4 regions of the Enterocloster sp. genome follow, and region 3 is predicted to be linked to each of the others. Evidence: predicted binding sites of a transcription regulator. Region 3 holds the regulator's gene; each other region holds the start of a gene.

Region 1 (4,965 bases), on a different contig from region 3:
TCGGCCAGAATCATAATGTTGGAATCCTCTGTCTGAAGGATTTCCACCTTGTCGCCGCAGAGGATCTCACTGTATTTGTTCAGGCTTTTGTAAGCAACATCTACCGTTATCTCCATACGCTACCTCCCAAAGCCCGGAGACTTGGGCCGGATGCTCCCCAGATGGACATAGCCTGCCGGCTTTTCTGCCGTTTCTGAGCTGTCCGCCTTGGAGGCGGATGCTCCCGATGCTCCCGGCCGTATACCCGGCGCTCCCGAAATGACAGCCTGTGCTCCTGCCTGCCTTGGAGAGCCGCCTCCCAGGGAATCCCTTGTCATCACACCGCTTAGTGGAACCGCCCCGCTTCCTATATGGACATTTTCCAAAGGCGGTTCCATTTCATCCTCCTCATGGAGAGAGGAATCATCTAACAGAGAACGGCACAGTTTGCTTAAGGTAGTTTTGGTTTCCGCTGTCGTTTCTCCCAGAAGGCCTGCAATCTCCTGAGCCACCATCATCTGCTTGTGGATTACCTTCTGAGCCAGATCAATAGTTTCCAGCTTCTTCTCATAATCCTCCTGAGCCAGTTCCTCCTCACGGGTGATATCAATAAAGGTAGCAAGCACTGCATTTTCCTTTTCTATGTATACAATGTTCTGGAGTGTGGACAAATGGTACTCCGGATAGCTGACCCGCTTTCCATGGATATTCTGATGGGTGTCGAATACCCACTGGAAATCCACCGGATCAATAAATTCATACAGATACATCTCAAGCGCCTCTGAGCGCGTCTTTCCAAAGTATTTCTCTCCCACATCGGAATACTCTAAAATCCGCATATCCGGCCCTACAATGAGCACAATATTAGGAGAAGTTTCCATTACCAGATTAGACATGGATTCCGCCTTTTCATGCATATAGGGAATGCACATAGAAACCTCTGCCTTGTGCTGGAATACGGCGATCGCCTTTTCCCGACAGGTAGGATAACCGCAGGCTCCGCAGTTTAACTCATCCTCTGGCTTAAATTTATTCGTCATGCGCAGGATCTGGCGGATCTGCTCCTCCGTCGGCATAGGATCTTTGGGCGAACGGTCTAAAAACTCCTTTCTGAAAGAAACTGCCTCAACCGCATGCTCCATCTGGGAACGGTCGGCCGGCTCTCTGCAGATCCGTTCCTCCATATCCAGCTTTACTTTAAATCGTGAAATAAACTCCTCATCATCCACCGTCGGCCCCTTAATACAGCCGCCGGCGCACATATTCATTTCAATAAAACACCCTTTGATCTCTCCCCTGGCCATGCTCCTGCACAGGTCAATACAGTTTGTCTCCCCATGGACATAGAACTTGCGGTAGCCGTCTCCCCTGCTTTCTTCCTCAGCCAGTACCGAATTTACCACTCCGTTTGTAACAGGATACAGGCGGTTTACCTTGGGATCAAAGGCCGTAAAGGGCATATCCTCACAATCCTCAATGGAAATTTCCTCCTGATCCAGCCATTTTTTCATATCCCGGAAATTCAAGACCGCATCAATGCAGTTATCATGGCGAGGATCGTTTGCCTCCTTCTTTTTTGCAATACAGGGGCCTAAAAATACTATCTTCACCTCACGCCCCAGTTCTTCCTTTAAAATGCGTCCGTGGGCGATCATGGGAGATACCACCGGCGCAAGGTATTTTACCAGCTCCGGATAGTAAATCTCGATCAGGTCATTGACACTGGGGCAGCAGGTGGTAATGATATTTTCCATCTGATGCTCCTTAAGCAGTCTGGCATACTCTGCCGTCACATAGGCAGCGCCCTCGGATGTTTCCCTCACATCCTCAAACCCCAGACGGATCAGTGCCCCACGGACCTGGCCGATGGTCTTATATTTTAACAGACCCATATAAGAGGGTGCAATGGAAACCACTACCCTCTCGCCGGCTGCGATCCAGCCCTTCACCAGCTCCAGATCGCTTCTGAGCGTCTTTGCAGACTGCGGACATATCTTCAGGCAGTGGCCACAGAGAATACATTTATCAGGCATGATCACGGCTCGTCCATCCTTGACCTGGATGGCCTTTACCTCGCAGTAGCGGACGCATTTATAGCAGTGCTTACATTTTGTGGCCTTGAAATCAATGATTTCCATGCCCATAATCACAGTCTCCCTTTGATCTCGTTTTCAAAAAACGCTTCTGTGTCCTCCGGCTTCAATGAATATAACTCTCCGTCCACAGTCACACATACGCCGTGGTCGCAGTTTCCGGAGCAGAAAGCTCCGTTTAAGTCAACCTGTTCCGACAGGCCGTTTTCATTTACAAGCTTCTGAAGCTTTTCAATAATCTCTCTGGAACCCTTTAAATGGCAGGCGCTTCCAATACATATTGTTACTTTCATTTTCACTTCACCCTCCGTTATTCGTTTCACTCTGTCTGTATGTTCTTTATCCTTTATACAGGGGTCTCCCCACATGTAATGCCATTATCTCATATTGTCATATTTTTATCAATAATATTTCTGCAAAAACAAAGGTTTTCCGATGGAAAAGTGTGGTATACTGGATATATTTCAAACGATATGCCTGCCGGACAGAACCGCCCGGCAAAGCCAAATGGAGGAATCAGAAAATGGAACAAAAGACAGGACTTGTGCTGGAAGGCGGCGGAATGCGCGGGATCTATACAGCCGGCGTGCTGGATCTCTTTATGGATCAGGGAGTAACCTTTGACGGAGTGATCGGAGTATCCGCAGGAGCCATCCACGGCTGCAGCTTTCTTTCCGGACAGCGCGGGCGGAACATCCGATATTATAAAAAATACTGCCAGGATCCTCGCTTTATGAGCGTTAGAAACCTTATCCTCACCGGAGACATCGCAGGAGAACGGTTCTGCTACCACACGCTGCCGGAAAAGCTGGATCCTTATGACTATACAGCCTTTAACAATAATCCGGCCGAATTTTATGTAGGCTGCAGCAATGTAGAAACAGGAAAACCGGAGTATCTGCATCTGACCGACATGAAACAGCAGATCGACTATCTGCGGGCCTCTGCATCACTGCCTCTGGTATCAAAAATCGTACATGCCGGAGGGAAAAAGCTGCTAGACGGCGGCTGTACGGACAGCATCCCGGTAAAAGCCTTTATGGAGCTTGGATACCCAAGGAATGTTGTTGTCCTTACCCGCCACAGGGGTTACCGGAAAAAAGCAGAGGGAACCCGGCTTACCGAACTGTGCTACCGCCATTATCCAGCCTTTGTAAAAACCATTAAAAACCGGCCATCCGTGTACAACCGGACGCTGGATGAGATCGAGTCTCTGGAAAACAGCGGCCAGGCCTTTGTGATCCGCCCCAGCAGGCCTCTTACCATCGGACGAATGGAAAAGGATCCGCAAAAACTTCAGCTTGTTTACGAGCTTGGGTATCAGGACGCAGCCAGATGCCTTTTAGACCTTTTATCCTGGAAACAGGGACCGGCCAGATGACCGGTTCCTGTTTCCATTCAGAAGTTTACCTGCTGCAAATTCTAATTGCAGCCGCCGCTGTCTCTTCCGCAGCAGCTTCCTTCTCTTTCACAGGTGCTCCCCTCTCTGCCATTCCGGCCCCAGACAGCATCATTCCAGCCCTGCCAGTACCCCCAGTTCCAGCCGTCGCGGTATCCCTGACGGTATGCCCGGCGTTCCCTATCCGCTGCCTGTGTTCCGCCGCAGCCGCAGGAACCGGTCGTTCCGGTACCGCCGGACTCCGTATTGCAGTTTCGGCAGCCGCAGCAGCAGCCGGAAATCCTGCATCCGCAGCCGCATCTGTTTTGGCATCCGCAGCCACATCTGTTTTGACATCCACAGCCAGAACCATTTCCATTCTGTTCTGCATTTCTGCATCCATTATTACAACAGCATAAAAGACAACACATAATCTCTACTCTCCTTTTTTAATTGGTTGTACCATATCATATGGGACAGTGAGACAAAGTGTTCCTGCGCAAAAACCGTCACCTGTTATGTATCTCTTCATAAAATAATAAAGAAAGAATAAAAAGGAGATTTCAAACAATGGAAGCATATATGGATGCAAAAGCTTCGACCTGCAGCTGCGGATGCGGATGCAGAAGCCGTGTCGTTCCCGGCGTATCAGACAGACCGGCCGCACAGCCGGAATATTCCGGACCATCCCCCCAGATGTGGCCCGGATGGGATATGAATCAGTCCCTTCCTTATGGGGAAGCCGGATATCCCCAGACAGGATATCCTCAGATAGGAACAAATATGAATCAGGGAAGTACCGTATGGCCCATCGTGAACTGCCCGGATACCACAGCCGGTTATCTGGAGCAGCATCACCCCGTAGCTATGGCCTATGTACCGTGGCAGCAGTGGCAGACTGCCTATGCGCCTGAACGCGGCCTCATGCAGGGAACCATCTTCCCTGACCTGGATCTTCCATTTAATTACGGGAGGTGCGGACGATGACAGAACATCTTCAGAACCCATCAAGAGGAGCCATGCTCCAGGCAGTAAACCAGACCAGCTTTGCCGTGGTGGAGGCCAATCTCTATCTGGACACTCATCCCTGTGATATGGAAGCTCTCTCCTATCTCAATCAGATGATGGAAGCCTACAAAAACGCAAAAGCCGCCTATGAGGCCCAGTTTGGCCCCTTAAATGCGGGCAATGTGACTGAAAATGCCTACTGGACCTGGGTCAGTGATCCCTGGCCATGGGAAGGAGGGAATTTATAATGTGGATTTATGAAAAACGTCTCCAGTTTCCGGTAAATATTAAGGAGCCGAATGCCAAACTGGCACAATTTATTTTAAGTCAATACGGCGGCCCCGACGGCGAGATGGGCGCATCCATGCGCTATCTGTCCCAGCGCTACGCCATGCCTTATAAAGAAGGCAAGGCTGTTTTGACCGATATCGGCACAGAGGAACTAGCACATCTGGAAATGATCGCCGCCATTGTCCATCAGCTGACCCGGAACCTCACAGCCGAGCA
Region 2 (4,965 bases), on a different contig from region 3:
TTTTTAACATTGTCTTTTTTTAAGAACAATGTTTTTGAACCTGGCTGGAGATTGAACAAAGAAAAGAGGATTAAAAAAAGACGCAGCAAAATGCCGCGCCTTTTCAGACTTTCGTCGATCTGTTTTGTTTTACTTCTGAGGGCCAGCTGCAACCAGAGCCTTGCCAGCCTCATTGCCTTCGTATTTTGCGAAGTTCTTAATGAATCTGCCAGCCAGGTCCTGTGCCTTTGCATCCCACTCTGCTGCATCTGCATAGGTATCTCTTGGATCCAGGATTTTGGGATCTACGCCGGGAAGCTCAGTAGGTACTTCAAAGTTGAAGTATGGGATGGTCTTGGTAGGAGCATTCTTGATATCACCGTTTAGGATAGCGTCAATGATGCCGCGGGTATCCTTAATAGAGATACGCTTTCCGGTACCATTCCATCCGGTATTTACAAGATAAGCCTTTGCGCCGCTCTTTTCCATTCTCTTAACCAGCTCTTCTGCATACTTGGTAGGATGCAGCTCTAAGAATGCCTGGCCAAAGCATGCAGAGAAGGTAGGAGTCGGCTCGGTGATGCCGCGCTCTGTACCTGCAAGTTTTGCTGTAAAGCCGGACAGGAAGTAATACTGTGTCTGCTCAGGAGTAAGAACAGATACTGGAGGCAGTACGCCGAATGCATCTGCGGACAGGAAAATTACATTCTTCGCTGCCGGAGCAGAGGAAACGGGACGTACAATATTCTCAATATGGTTGATCGGATAAGATACACGGGTATTCTCGGTTACGCTGTCATCTGCGAAATCGATCTTGCCCTCTGCATCCAGAGTAACGTTTTCAAGCAGAGCATCACGGCGAATGGCATTATAAATGTCCGGCTCAGACTCTTTGTCCAGGTTGATAACCTTAGCATAGCAGCCACCCTCAAAGTTAAACACGCCGTTGTCATCCCAGCCATGCTCGTCATCACCGATCAAAAGACGCTTAGGATCGGTAGACAGAGTGGTCTTTCCGGTACCGGACAGGCCGAAGAAGATAGCGGTGTTCTCGCCGTTCATATCTGTATTTGCGGAGCAGTGCATGGAAGCGATGCCTTTCAGAGGCAGGTAGTAGTTCATCATGGAGAACATACCCTTCTTCATCTCACCGCCGTACCAGGTGTTGATGATAACCTGCTCACGGCTGGTAATGTTGAACATAGCAGCTGTCTCAGAATTTAAGCCCAGCTCCTTATAGTTCTCTACCTTTGCCTTGGAAGCATTGTAAACAACGAAATCAGGCTCAAAGTTCTCTAATTCCTCAGCAGTTGGCTGAATAAACATATTAGTAACAAAGTGTGCCTGCCAAGCTACTTCTACGATGAAGCGGATTGCCATGCGGGTATCCTTGTTTGCGCCGCAGAATGCATCTACAACGTAAAGCTTCTTATTGGACAGCTCCTTTAACGCAATCTCCTTGCAGGCCTTCCATGCTTCCTCAGATGCAGGATGATTGTCATTCTTGTACTCATCAGAAGTCCACCATACAGTATCTTTGGAGTTCTCATCTACCACGATGAATTTGTCTTTTGGAGAACGGCCGGTGTAGATACCAGTCATAACGTTAACTGCGCCTAATTCACTGACCTGTCCTTTCTCGTAACCTTCCAGCTCGGGTCTGGTCTCTTCTTCAAATAACAGCTCATAAGAAGGATTGTGTACGATCTCAGTTGTTCCGGTAATGCCATACTTGCTTAAATTGATCTCTGCCATACTACATTAACCTCTTTTCTTTCCTGTGATATGATGTGAAATGATGTAAATGTGAATGTCTGGTTTATAAAACCAAATTCAAGTCTATTATCTCACTTTATTGTTAAAAAGTCAACAATTCCATTTTAACAAAATTCTAATTTTTACAGAAAATGGTACAGATATGACAAATACCGGCCCCCTGGACAATGTCCAAACGGCCGGTACCTTATTCTAGTGAATGAGACAGTACACTAGTCTTCTTTAATTTTTACAATTACCTTCTTAATAGGGGCAGGTTCACCGTCTGCTGCCTTTGGCTTGTGTGCATCCCATGGATGGAAGATCATGTACTGACCTGCCTTTACAACTGCCTGAAGGCCGGGAACCGTGTTCTCATAAAACGTTACATCTTTATCCGGATTGTAAGGAGTCTTTACCTCCATCTCATGTGTCGGAGCATAGGTCATAACCTCACTCCCCTCGATCACATACTGGATATCGGTGTAATGCTCGTGAGACTCATACTTTGCCTCTTCCCACGGAATCGTAGTGTAGGAGGTCACATTGGCATATACATTGGTTCCGTCGATCTCATGCTTTCCAGCCTCTAATGCTGCCAGATCCGTGTTCATAAGAAAATCAACGGCCTTTGCGTATCTTCCCTCAATTCCCAGATTGCGGTAAAAATTCAAATTTTTCTTTTCATCAAAAATCATGATTCCAGTCTCCTTTGCCTTCTGTATTGGACAGTTTCCCGTCACTTCACAGTATACGCCAAAGGATGCGGAAACTCAACCCTTTTTGAGTCTTTTCTATGGGCGGTTATCTGAAAAATTCATGACCGTCATGTGCAAAGAGATAGGTAAGACTGGAATCAAACCAGGAAGCCTGTTTTCCCGAAGCCCTGCGGTTCATAAAGTAAATAGCCCCGTTTGAGTAATCCTCTCCATCCAGGGCGCGGTCTACGCAGCGGATGGTATCCGGCGTCACCTTTACGGTGTTGATCCTGCCATTTGATACGGGCTGGAACTGGTTTCTCTGGTATACAACCCCTTTTACCGTATTGGGGAACCGCTTGGAAAGGACACGGTTAATGATCACATCTGCCACCAGAATCTTCCCCTTATCATCACAGATGCCTGCTTCGGCCTGTACAATACGCAGCAGGATCTGGTAATCCTCGTCTGAAATCCGGATCCGTCTGGCGGCCCGCCGCTCCTCCTCAGCCTTTCTTCTGGCTTCCTCTTCTTCCTTCTCTTTTAAAATCTGCTTCTGCAGCGCCTCAATCTCTGTCTGGGCTGCTGCCTCTCTTCTCTGTTTCTCCCGGACATCCTGTTCCAGCAGCGCGCCTGCCAGATGCTGGCCTTCACTGTCTGTATTTAAAAGTCCAAATTGTATTTTTGCTTCCGTAACAAAGCTGCTTCCTCCAGATACCACTTCCTCTTCCGGTTCTTCCGGCTCCTCTGCGCTTTCCTGAATCCTGGGCGCAGCCATGGCATTTCTACCGCTTCCGCCAAATCCGTTTGCACCGAAGGTTACAATGGCAATGACTACAGCCCCTGCCATCACAACAGAAGAAGTGCGGTACTGTTCTTTTTTGACCTTAACTGCAAGCGCCTTTACAAAGAGAACGACCGACTGAAGGAATGAATGCAATGTAAGCATACATACTCCTCTTTTCTTTCCTGGGATCTGTCTGATCCCATGTGTCAACAAGTTGCTTTTCATCAGATCCAAAATAAGGTTTATTCCCCACTTTTGACCTGTTTTGCTGGGATGTACGGGTATTATATGGGATTTGGTTCTACCCGTCAACAGAGGTTTTACAACTTTGTTACATTTTTTTTGCATCAGGAAATAATTTCCGATTATATTGTGCTTATTGTATACTTTTTCTTGGTATCATCCTGTTTTTTGAACGAAATATAGATTTTATTTTTACGTTTTTATTACATTATTGTTAATATTTAACTTTGTTATTTTATTAACAATACAATTTCAACCCTTTATGCCACCTGTTTTGCGGCTTTTTTCCGTTTTTTTCCTTCTGTACTTCACGATTTACCCTTTTACATTTTCTGTCGAAATATGGGATTAACCCCCACTTTTAATAGTTTTGTAATAAAAAAGTTTCTGTCCGATAATTCTATTGCGAAACAGAAACTCTCTTTTATCATGATTCTTTTTTATTTAATCTCAGGTCATAAGCAATCAGCTCTGAAACTATTTCATCACATATTTCGGAAACAGATTTTCCATCTGTTGCTACTGTGATATCCGCTGCCTCTTCATACAAAGCTCTGCGTTTTTCTAAAAGCTGTGAAATAAACTCTACATTCATATTATTATTCAGGATCGGACGTTCTGTACTGTTTTTCACCCGCTCATAAACAGTATTGGGCGTTGCAGTTAAAAACACAACCCGCCCATTTTTCTTCATATGATCCTTATTATCTTCCCGGACTACAATACCTCCTCCACAGGAAACGATCGTCTGTTTACGCTTTTGGAGTTCAATCAGCACATTGCTTTCCAGATTACGAAAATATGTTTCACCATATTCCTCAAAAATATCTGTGATGGCCATTCCTCTCTGCTCCACGATCAGCTGATCCATTTCAACGTAATTCATTTCCAGCTGTTTTTTTAATTCTCTAGCCACAGTGCTTTTCCCTGCACCCATAAAGCCAATAAGGAAAATATTATAATTAAACAGAGCTTTAGCCTGAATCCTTCGGCTGTTCTTCACAATGTATTTGAAGATATCCAGCATCTCCTCCTCAAAGGGATTATCTCCCAGCTTACGCTTCAGGTTATCCTCCTGCTTTTTTTCCTGCTCCGGCTGCAGGATCGGGATTCCCTTTTCCTTCTTATATTCAATAATATCCTGAATACATCTCATTCTGGCAACCAGCTGCTCAATGATATTGTCATCACACTGTCCAATTTTATCACATATTTCTTCAATTCTGTCCATTGCACTCTCCTCTGTCTTCTTCGTCACACGAATTATTTTTGAATGCAATTATATCAGCAGAACCTAAAAAGCGCAATGATTTTATCGCTTTAACGCGCTATTTTCTCTTTATTTGGCATAAAAGGCAGGAAATTAATCACAATTCCAGAACAGATCAGTACAGCGCCTGCTACAAACTGCCATGTAATAATCTCATGAAGAAGCACTACCCCAAGTACTGCTGATACCAACGGCTGTAAAGGGTAAAACATAGAACAGGTACTTGCACTCAG
Region 3 (4,965 bases):
ATCCAGCATCTTTTCCCGGCTTTCTGCCCTTCGGATGGATTTTTCACGGTTAAATGATTTTAATTTGGCAATGACCGCTTCCTGATGGCGGATTTCCTGCTGCTGATTTAAGTAAGCACGGATCTGTGCGTCTCTGAGCATGGCTTTTTTATCGCTGTAGGCGGAGTAATTGCCGGAAAACACAGTGGCGGTGCCATTGTCCAGCTCGATGACCTTTGTAACCACACGGTCCAGGAAATACCGGTCGTGGGCCACGATGATCACGCTTCCTGAATAGCCCTTTAAATAGGTTTCCAGCCATGCAATGGACTCCATATCCAGATGGTTGGTAGGCTCGTCCAGAAGAAGGATATCGGGTTTGGTTAAGAGGAGCTTGCCTAAGGATACACGGGTTTTCTGGCCGCCGGAGAGCGCCTGGATGGGCTTTGAAAATTCATCCTCTGAAAATCCCAGACCCTTTAATACCCCCGTAATTTCACTGCGGCAGGCGTAGCCGTTTTCCAGCTCGAACGCGTGGTTTAAGCGGCTGTATTCGGAAAGCATAGCCTCCAGTTCTTCACCGGAGGCAGATTTCATGGACTGTTCAAGGTTTCGCAGACGCTCCTCCATTTCAAGGATAGGCCGCTTTACCTCTAAAAGAGCGTCATAAATGGTCTCAGCGCCCTCCAGATCCTGATGCTGGGCCAGATATCCGATGGAAGCGCCCTTGGCCCAGGTTACACTTCCCTCATCTGGTGCCAGATCACCGATGATGATCTTTAAAAGAGTGGATTTTCCCGCGCCGTTAATCCCTACGACAGCGGCTTTTTCATGTTCCTCTATATGAAATGAGACCCGTTTGAGGATATGGTTATCTCCAAAGGACCGGCTGATGTTGCTGCATGACAGGATCATTTCAAAACTCCTTTTTTAGCATAAATTCTATGTTTTTTGCATAATATGCACCAATCAGTATAATATAGGAACATATTTTTTTCAAGAACATCCTGAAAGTGATTTGACATTTTTTTAACGCCCGATTATAATAGAAAGCATTAGATTGAATCATATAAGGAGAGGGTGGCACAGGATGGAACGCAAGGAAATATCGAAAGCGGTTATTTCGAGACTGCCCCGCTATTACCGCTATCTGGGGGAGCTGATTGAAGAAGAAGTGGAGCGTATCTCTTCCAATGAACTGAGCAACCGCATGAAGGTTACAGCTTCTCAGATCCGCCAGGATCTGAATAATTTCGGCGGCTTCGGACAGCAGGGCTATGGCTATAATGTAAAATATCTGTACTCGGAAATTGCAAAGATTCTGGGAATCGACCAGCAGCACAATCTGATCATCATCGGAGCCGGAAATCTGGGACAGGCAATCGCCAATTATACAAATTTTGAACGGAGAGGTTTTGTGATCAAAGGGATGTTTGATATCAATCCCAAGCTGATCGGTCTGGTGATCCGCGGGATTGAAATCCGGTCCGTGGACGATCTGGAAAGCTTTATAAAAGAGAATGAGATCCAGATCGCGGCTCTTACCATACCAAAGACAAAGGCTCCCGAGATTGCGGATCGTCTGGTAGCAGCAGGAATCAAGGCAATCTGGAATTTCGCCCATACGGATCTTGTTGTACCGGAGGATGTAGTTGTGGAAAATGTGCATCTGTCTGAAAGTCTGATGCGGCTGTCCTACCGGGTATGCAGTATGCTGGACCGGGATGAAAAAAACGAACGCACAGGAAGCAAGTAGGATGATACTGGGAGTTGGAACCGATCTGATCGAAATAAAGCGCATGGAAAAGGCCTGCAGGAGGCCTCATTTTGTCGCTCGCACATTTACGGAGACGGAAAGCCGGCAAGCGAAGGGGTCTGCCTCTAAGCTGGCCGGCTCTTTTGCTGTGAAGGAGGCCGTGGCAAAGATGTTCGGCACCGGGTTCCGGGGATTTATGCCCGGAGATATCGAGGTGCTTCGGGATGAGCTTGGAAAACCCTATGTCAATCTTTACGGCGGCGCTAAAAAGCGATCTGAGGAAATGGGGCTGACACAGATCCATGTGTCTATCTCCAATACAGAGGATTTTGCCATGGCATTTGCAGTGGGCGAAAAGGAAACGTCCGCAGAGAGGAGAACATGATATGAGAACCCTTCTGACAGGTAGAAAGATGAAAGCAGTGGATCATTACACCATCCATGAGGTCGGGATTCCTTCCCTGGTTTTAATGGAGCGGGCAGCTTTGGCGGTCGCAGACTGCGCATTAAAGGCAGCCCGAGCATTTGCCGCACACAGTCCGGTCTGGGCGCTGTGCGGTGTGGGAAATAATGGAGCGGATGCAGCGGCGGCAGCCCGGATGGTTTATTTAAAAGGACTTCCTGCAGTTATTTTTCTGGCCAGTTCAGAGGAAAAGGCGACAGAAGAATTAAAGCTCCAGCTTTCCATTGCCAGGAAGCTGGGGATACCTGTAAAAAAATGGGAACTTATGAAAGAGGAAGCAGAAAACTGCGGGATTCTTTTCGACGGCCTTTTCGGTGTGGGATTAAGCCGGGAAATCCAGGGAGAATACAGAGCCTGTATGGAGCTTGCAGCAGAGATTCTTAAAGGGAATGGAAAAACAAAGCCATGGTGCATTGCTGTCGATATTCCTTCCGGGATCCATTCCGGTACGGGAGCGGTGATGGGGATTGCTCTGAAAGCAGATGAAACCGTAGCCTTTGGCTGGGAGAAGATTGGAACTGCCGTATATCCGGGAAGGGACTATGCGGGAAATGTTACGGTTGCAGACATCGGTTTTCCTGAGGAGGCCTTAAGGGCAGAGCCGGAAGAGGAGGATCCGATCTCTATGGCGTATGCCTGCGAGGAAAGCGATTTAAACCGGGTACCGGAGCGGAAAGCCTATTCAAATAAAGGGACCTTTGGCCGCGTGCTGATCGCAGCAGGCTCTAAAAACATGAGCGGAGCAGCTTATCTTAGCGCTCTTGGAGCCTACAGGGCCGGAGCGGGACTTGTAAAAATCCTGACCGTGGAAGAAAACAGGACGGTTTTACAGACCCTTCTTCCGGAAGCCATTATTTCTTCTTATCGTCCGGAAGAGCTTTTAGGCGGGAGAGAGGATTTTAAGGAACGGATCGAGGCTGAGATGAACTGGGCAGATGTGGTGGTTTTAGGCCCTGGTCTTGGAAGCGAGCCTTATGTGGAATATCTGGTAGAGGATATCCTTACAAGCGCCTTTGTGCCTGTGATCATTGATGCGGACGGCTTAAATACCATTGCATCTCACCCCTATCTGACCTCCTACTATACGGAAAATATTGTGATCACTCCCCATTTGGGGGAAATGGCGCGGCTTACAAGCCAGAAAATCAGTGAAATTCAGGCCGATCTTCCGGCTGCGGCATTTTCCTATGCATCCCACTACGGGATTACCTGCGTTCTTAAAGATGCGGCAGCCGTGACCGCAGGAAAAGAGGGGACTTTATATATCAATACCAGCGGAAGCAGCGCTATGGCAAAGGCCGGATCCGGAGATGTGCTTACCGGCATCCTGGCCGGGCTGATGGCCCTGGGAATGGAGGAAGAGGAAGCAGCCGCTTTGGGCGTTTATATTCATGGGCTGGCAGGAGAGCGTGCAGCCGGAAATAAGCTTCACAGCCTGCTTGCATCAGAGATTGCTGAGGCAGCCGGGGCCTTTATGGATCGGCAGAAGGAGGAAATCAAAACAAAATGAGACCTTACAGCAGAGTATATGCAACGGTAAATCTGGATGCCGTTGTTTCTAATATGAAAGCTATGAGAGAGGCCCTTCCGGCCTCTACAGCCATTATGGGTGTCGTAAAGGCAGACGGCTACGGCCATGGAGCAGTTCCGGTGGCCTGGGCCATGGATCCGTATGTGGAAGGTTATGCGGTATCTAATATAGACGAAGGGATCAATCTGCGCCGCCATGGGATCCAAAAACCGATCCTGATTTTAGGTGTGACCCACAGACAGCGGTTTGAGGAGCTTTTGCAGTACAAGATCACCCCGGCTATGTTCCGTTTAAAAGAAGCCAAGGAATTATCCTGTCTGGCAAAGGAAAGAGGCCTTACGGCCAAAATCCATCTGGCCCTTGATACAGGCATGAGCCGGATCGGCATGGCTCCCAGCAGGGATGCTGCAAAGGAGGCAGCCGGGATGGCGTCCCTTCCGGGCATTGAAATCGAGGGGCTTTTTACCCATTTTGCAAGAGCAGATGAGACAGACAAGACCTTTTACAGGGAGCAGTATGACAAATATCTGGCTTTTTTAGGTTATCTGGAGGAATATGGGGTCAATATTCCCATCCGCCACTGTTCCAACAGCGCCGGGATCGTAGAAGATCTGGATTCAAACCATATGGATATGGTCCGTGCCGGAATCTGTATTTATGGTCTTTATCCATCGGATGAAGTGGATCGAAGCCGGATCCGACTGACGCCTATAATGGAAATTAAGAGCTTTATCACCTATATTAAGGAAATAGGACCAAAAACGCCAGTAAGCTACGGCAGCACCTTTGTATCAGATAAGACTATGCGGGTGGCAACCATTCCTACCGGATATGCGGACGGTTACAACCGCGCTTTGTCCAATAAAGGTTTTGTCCTTATCCGCGGAAAGCGGGCCAGGATCCTTGGCCGGATCTGCATGGATCAGTTTATGGTCGATGTGACGGATATCCCTGAGGCAAAAGAGGATGATGAGGTTACTTTGATCGGAAGGGATGGGGAAGAAGAGATCACAGTAGAAGAAATGGCTGCCTGCTCAGGTGGTTTCCACTATGAGATCATCTGCGATATTGGAAAGCGGGTGCCCCGAGTCTATATAAAAGACGGTGCGATTGCGGGAACAAAGGATTATTTTGATGACCGCTACGAAGGGTTTGAAGAGCCATAAGATATTTATAAGAGGTACAGACACGCTCCCTGGACTGTCCCCCTACATATGCTGATAGTGTATCAGTACA
Region 4 (4,965 bases), on a different contig from region 3:
ACGGCTGTGATACTTATACTGTACATAGACCCATACAAGTCCCGCAATGATCGCTGCGATCATAACGCATAAAAGGATCATAAGTCCAGGATACTGGTAGGCCACTCTGGCAATGGAAAAAGGCGGGGTACCGTAATCGGTGTTCCTGCTGATAACCTGATCTACAAAATCAGAATCCATGCTCTTTATACCCTTATTCAGGATCCGGACCAGAATACTGTCAAGATCCTCGGAAATACCAATATTAAAATACTGATAATGCGATGTAAACGATGTCTTATATTTATCCTTTATATCGTCAAACACAGTTTTTTCCACCTGATAGGTATACGCATAGGAAGCATCTGCTCTTCCCGTCTCCATCGCCTTTAAACATTCTGCAAAGGAATCACAGTATACCAGGCAGTCCTTTCCCAGAGTTTCAGGCAGGCTTTCAGGAAAAACAGAATTTCCGATCACAGCGATCTTCTCTTTTTCTCCCTTGGAATCCTTAAATTCAAGCCAGGACATACCTGCACTTACATAGGAATCAGTCAGCTTATAGCCCAGATCCTCTGCCCGCGAAAAGCTGTCATGACAGTCAATGCACAAATCCGGCCTTTTTTCATCTAAAAGAGTTTTATATTCTTCTCTGGTCCTGGATATCAAAATCTGATACCGTATCCCCACCCGCTCTGCAATATCCGCAAAAAGCTCCGGAAGGATTCCTTTTATCTGTCCGTCTTCATAGTAGGAATAGGGAAAGCGGTCCGGATTTACCGCCACCGTAAAAACACTTCCATTTTTTTCCAGCTGATCCAGATATTTCTTTTCATTCTGGCTCAGATGAAGCGATCCATGGAGCTGATCTTCATAATATTGACTGGAAAGCAGCGTTCTCCATCCCGGTTCGTCCTGATCCATAGCCGCGATGGCCTGATCCACCCACTGCAAAAGCTTTGTATCTTCTTTGCGTACCATAACATAAAATGGTTCCCGGGAAAAAATATCCAGCATCCATTCATTCTTAACTGCCCGCAAACTGGTAGTAACTGCTGCATCTACCTCACCGCTTTGAAGTCCGTCATAAAGAGCGGCTGCATCTGGATAATAAACACTTTCATAGGAAAAGCCCTTCATTTCGGCAAATTTTTTAAAATTTTCATTTCTGATGTTTTGACGGATCATTCCTACCCTCATCCCGTCATAGGTAGAATAGTCCTGAGGAATGATCTGTTCATTTCCCGCCTTTATCGTCAGCATGGTGCCGCAGGTACCTACAGGCTGATTTGAAAACACAAAATCCTCTTCCCATTGCCCGCGTTTTACCGCCGATGTCACAAGGTCAACTTCTCCGTTTTTCAGCATTTTCAGGACGCCGCCATTCTCAGCGTTTGCAGTTTTATATTCATAAACTACATTTCCATAACGGCTCAGCTTCTGAAGAAAGTCATAGCCGTAACCGCTGCGCACTCCATCTGCATCCGTCATATGATAGCCTTCCATGGAGAATACTCCCACCCGGATGATCCGTTTTTTCTCCTGACAATAGCCAGGAAACGCCAGGATCAAAGTAAGGAAAACAGCGGTGGCAGCTAAAATTTTCCATTTAACGTTCGTGTGCACGGTCTGTTTCTTCTCTGTTTCCAAAACAGCATCCTCTCCATTTGCAGATTTTTTCTTTTATCTGTCCATTATATCGAAATTTTTTCTTTTAAGCAACGGCCTGGGGGCAAAAACAGAAAAATCCCCGGACAAAAGGCCGTCTCCAGCCGCTGTCCGGGGATTTTATCTTTTTAATATACAAGCTTATCCAGCTCTTTTACATGCTCTGTTTCATTTGAGTTTTTATGCTTTGCCTTGGATGCGTAGAGATTTACGGCTGCCTGGGATTTTTTCACAGGCTGCATGGTTCCGGCTCCGGCTACACAGCCGCCGGGACAGGCCATACCCTCTAACAGATAACCGTTGTACTTTCCAAGAGTTGCCATCTTAAGAAGCTGACGGCATTCCTTTAAGCCTTCTGCATTGGCGATCTTTACTTCCTTATCCGGATATTTTGCATGGATCACATCGGCTACGGACTTGGCCACGCCGCCTGCCACAGCAAAGTTTCTTCCATCTGTGGAAGCGTCATTTACGCCCTCTGGATCCTCTTCGATATTCTCAATATCCACATGCTTTGCATCAAAGATTCCATCCATTTCTTCAAAGGTCAGGACAAAATCCACCTCGCTGCGGACAGATTTTCTCATCGCTTCCAGCTTCTTTGCCGCGCAGGGGCCGATAAATACGATCTTGGCATCCGGGTGCTCTCTCTTGATCAGTCTGGCGGTCAGAACCATAGGGGTCAATGCCATGGAAATGCAGTTAGCGTACTCCGGGAACAGCTTCTTTGCCATCACAGACCAGGCCGGACAGCAGGAAGTTGCCATAAACGGAAGCTTTTCTGGTACCTCCTCCAAAAAGTCAATGGCCTCCTGGGTCGCACACAGATCCGCTCCGATCGCTACCTCAAATACATCCGTAAAGCCCAGGGCCTTCATCGCCGCACGAACCTTTCCCGGTGTTACCTTCGGACCGAACTGGCCTACAAAGGCCGGAGCAACGGCAGCATACACCTTTTCTCCGGACTGGATGGAGCGGATGACCTGAAAGATCTGGGACTTATCTGCAATGGCTCCAAAGGGGCAGTTTACAAGGCACTGTCCGCATGACACGCACTTTTCGTAATCAATGTCCGCCTTGCCGTTTGCGTCGCTGCGGATGGCGTCCATTCCGCAGGCAGCGGCGCAGGGGCGCTCCTGAATGATGATCGCCTTATAGGAACATACGGTTGCACACTTGCCGCACTTAATGCACTTGTCCTCATCAATATGGGAACGGCCGTTGGTACGGTCTAAATGAATGGCATCCTTGGGACAGACCTCCACGCAGGGATGGGCCAGACAGCCCTGGCAGCCGTCTGTTACCATAACACGTTTTTCCTTGCAGGCATTGCAGGCAAACTTGATCACATTGATCAGCGGCGGCGTATAATAGGTCTCCGCCTTATCGGCTGCTTCTATGTTATCGGAAAGAGGCGCATGCTCTGCTGCACTGCGGCTGGGAAGACCCATGGCAAGACGAAGACGTTCTCCTACAATGGCGCGCTCTAAAAATACATCGTTGCGGAAATTCCCAACTTCGCCGGGAATGATCTTGTAGGGAAGCTCCTCGATCCTCTTGTCCACCGGCCATTCGGTGTGATAAGCCATGCGGGCAACCTCACGGAAAATTCTGTGACGGATCTCCTGGATCCTGGTCTCTACTCCTCTCATATTCTGTATCCTCACTTGTCTATTTTTTATCAAACATATTATAGGCATGGATAAAGGCGATTGCAAGCCTTTTTAAGCATACAATCGCCTTGTATCATCAAAAATACACATTTTTTCCGGTTTATTCTGTCAGCTGTACCTCTTCTACGGGAAGCGTAAAAGTAAACACGGCCCCATGAGGCTCATTATCGCGTATAGAAATGGTGCCTCCATGGGCATTTACAATGGATTTGCACAGGGAAAGCCCCAGCCCCAGGCTTCTGCGGCTGTCCACGATCCGGTTGGCCCCGCTGTAAAACATTTCAAAAAGCTTCTCTTTATTTTCATCCGGAACGCCGGGTCCGTCATCGGCCACGGAAATCACCGCCCATTTTCCCTCCTGTTTTGCTTCAACCGAAATATGGGAACCGGGCTCTGTATACTTGATGGCATTATTTACCAGGTTAATCACCACCTGGACGATCAGCTTGGCATCCATTTTTGCCAAAAGGAGTTCGTCCTCACAGCGTTCCGTAAGAATATGCTCCGTGCATTTCCGGTCCACATGATTAAGCGCCTCTTTTATCACCTCATCTACCAGTTCCGCAGACATATTTAAATTCAGCCTCCCTTCCTCCAGCCGGGTGACGGAAAGAAGATTTTCTACCAGGTTAATGAGCCACATGGCGTCGTCATAAATGTCCTGATACAGACTCTGTCTGGTGGCCTCGTCAAAGGAGGGACCGTTAGATAAAAGATTGCTCGCATTGCCGGAGATCGAGGTCAGAGGGGTACGCAGATCATGGGAAATAGCCCTTAAAAGCTGGGAGCGCAGCTGTTCGTTTTTTGCCAGGACAGCCGCCTCCTGCTTTTCCCATGCATTTTTTTCATTTTCAAGCGCCAGGGCACATTCACCTAAAATCGAAAGGAGAATACTGTTTTCAAACATGGCAAGCGGATGCTTCTTTATGACGATTCCCACCACTCCGTATACCGTGTCGTTAATCCGCACAGCCAGATACAGACAGCTTGCATGGGACAGGGTTCTGGTGGTAGCTCCTGCATGGCGGTTATTGTCAAACGCCCACTGGGCGGCCTTTTTTTCCTCTTCCGATACATAATCCTCCGGTATGTCTGTTCCTTCTATCCGGAATACCTGAGCTTCTCCCAGCTTCCCGTCCTTTGCCAGATAAAAAATGATATCCCGGTTTAAAAGCTTCATCAGCTGGTGGGCCGTGGCAGATACAATCTCAGTCCGGGTCTTTTTCTGCTGTAAAAGCTGGTTCGTCTCAAACAGCACCCGGGTCCGAAAAGCCACATGGGCCAGCTGTCTGGAACCGTTTTTCATCCGGGAAGCTAACGTCCCCGTAAGGAAAGCAGCAATAAACATCACAAAAAAAGTCACTGGATAGCCTCTGTCATAAGCCATCAGCGAATATTTGGGATCTGTAAACAGAAAATTAAATACTAAAACACTGACAATCGACGCTATCAGGCTGTAGATCTGATTGCGGATCACCACAGATATAATCAATACTGCAAGCACATAAACAGTAATAATATTAGCCTCATCAAAGCCCAAATGTTCAAACAGGATACCGATGAAACTTGCCGCTGCCAGTCCCAAAACACTCTTTATCATATCTCCAACAGATAATACAAGAGCGCTCTGCCAGTTTTTGCGGCT

The links. The regulator Rex, encoded in region 3, represses fermentation and respiration genes when NADH is low (regulators of the CRP and FNR family bind a similar motif). The targets are predictions, from matches to a motif close to ATTGTTAANTANTTAACAAT.
Region 1: the regulator Rex is predicted to act here: its motif matches at 2,459-2,478, upstream of ACZM6M_RS14020 ((2Fe-2S) ferredoxin domain-containing protein).
Region 2: the regulator Rex is predicted to act here: its motif matches at 1,834-1,853, upstream of pckA (phosphoenolpyruvate carboxykinase (ATP)).
Region 4: the regulator Rex is predicted to act here: its motif matches at 3,314-3,333, upstream of ACZM6M_RS03365 (4Fe-4S dicluster domain-containing protein).

The regions. Positions count from the first base shown of each region.
Region 1 covers NZ_DBMACH010000015.1:27,889-32,853, reverse strand. The annotation lists gene ACZM6M_RS14030 (SpoIIE family protein phosphatase) at 1-116, opposite strand, end outside; gene ACZM6M_RS14025 ([Fe-Fe] hydrogenase large subunit C-terminal domain-containing protein) at 120-2,123, opposite strand; gene ACZM6M_RS14020 ((2Fe-2S) ferredoxin domain-containing protein) at 2,126-2,365, opposite strand; gene ACZM6M_RS14015 (patatin-like phospholipase family protein) at 2,596-3,453, shown strand; gene ACZM6M_RS14010 (hypothetical protein) at 3,495-3,881, opposite strand; gene ACZM6M_RS14005 (spore coat associated protein CotJA) at 4,021-4,437, shown strand; gene ACZM6M_RS14000 (spore coat protein CotJB) at 4,434-4,706, shown strand; gene ACZM6M_RS13995 (manganese catalase family protein) at 4,706-4,965, shown strand, end outside.
Region 2 covers NZ_DBMACH010000003.1:180,013-184,977, forward strand. The annotation lists gene pckA (phosphoenolpyruvate carboxykinase (ATP)) at 130-1,734, opposite strand; gene ACZM6M_RS04875 (NanQ anomerase/TabA/YiaL family protein) at 1,968-2,432, opposite strand; gene ACZM6M_RS04880 (cell wall hydrolase) at 2,539-3,381, opposite strand; gene ACZM6M_RS04885 (shikimate kinase) at 3,890-4,693, opposite strand; gene ACZM6M_RS04890 (DMT family transporter) at 4,783-4,965, opposite strand, start outside.
Region 3 covers NZ_DBMACH010000010.1:75,207-80,171, forward strand. The annotation lists gene abc-f (ribosomal protection-like ABC-F family protein) at 1-894, opposite strand, end outside; gene ACZM6M_RS11855 (redox-sensing transcriptional repressor Rex) at 1,070-1,735, shown strand; gene acpS (holo-ACP synthase) at 1,737-2,120, shown strand; gene ACZM6M_RS11865 (NAD(P)H-hydrate dehydratase) at 2,122-3,708, shown strand; gene alr (alanine racemase) at 3,705-4,895, shown strand.
Region 4 covers NZ_DBMACH010000002.1:121,047-126,011, reverse strand. The annotation lists gene ACZM6M_RS03370 (ATP-binding protein) at 1-1,629, opposite strand, end outside; gene ACZM6M_RS03365 (4Fe-4S dicluster domain-containing protein) at 1,776-3,299, opposite strand; gene ACZM6M_RS03360 (ATP-binding protein) at 3,421-4,965, opposite strand, start outside.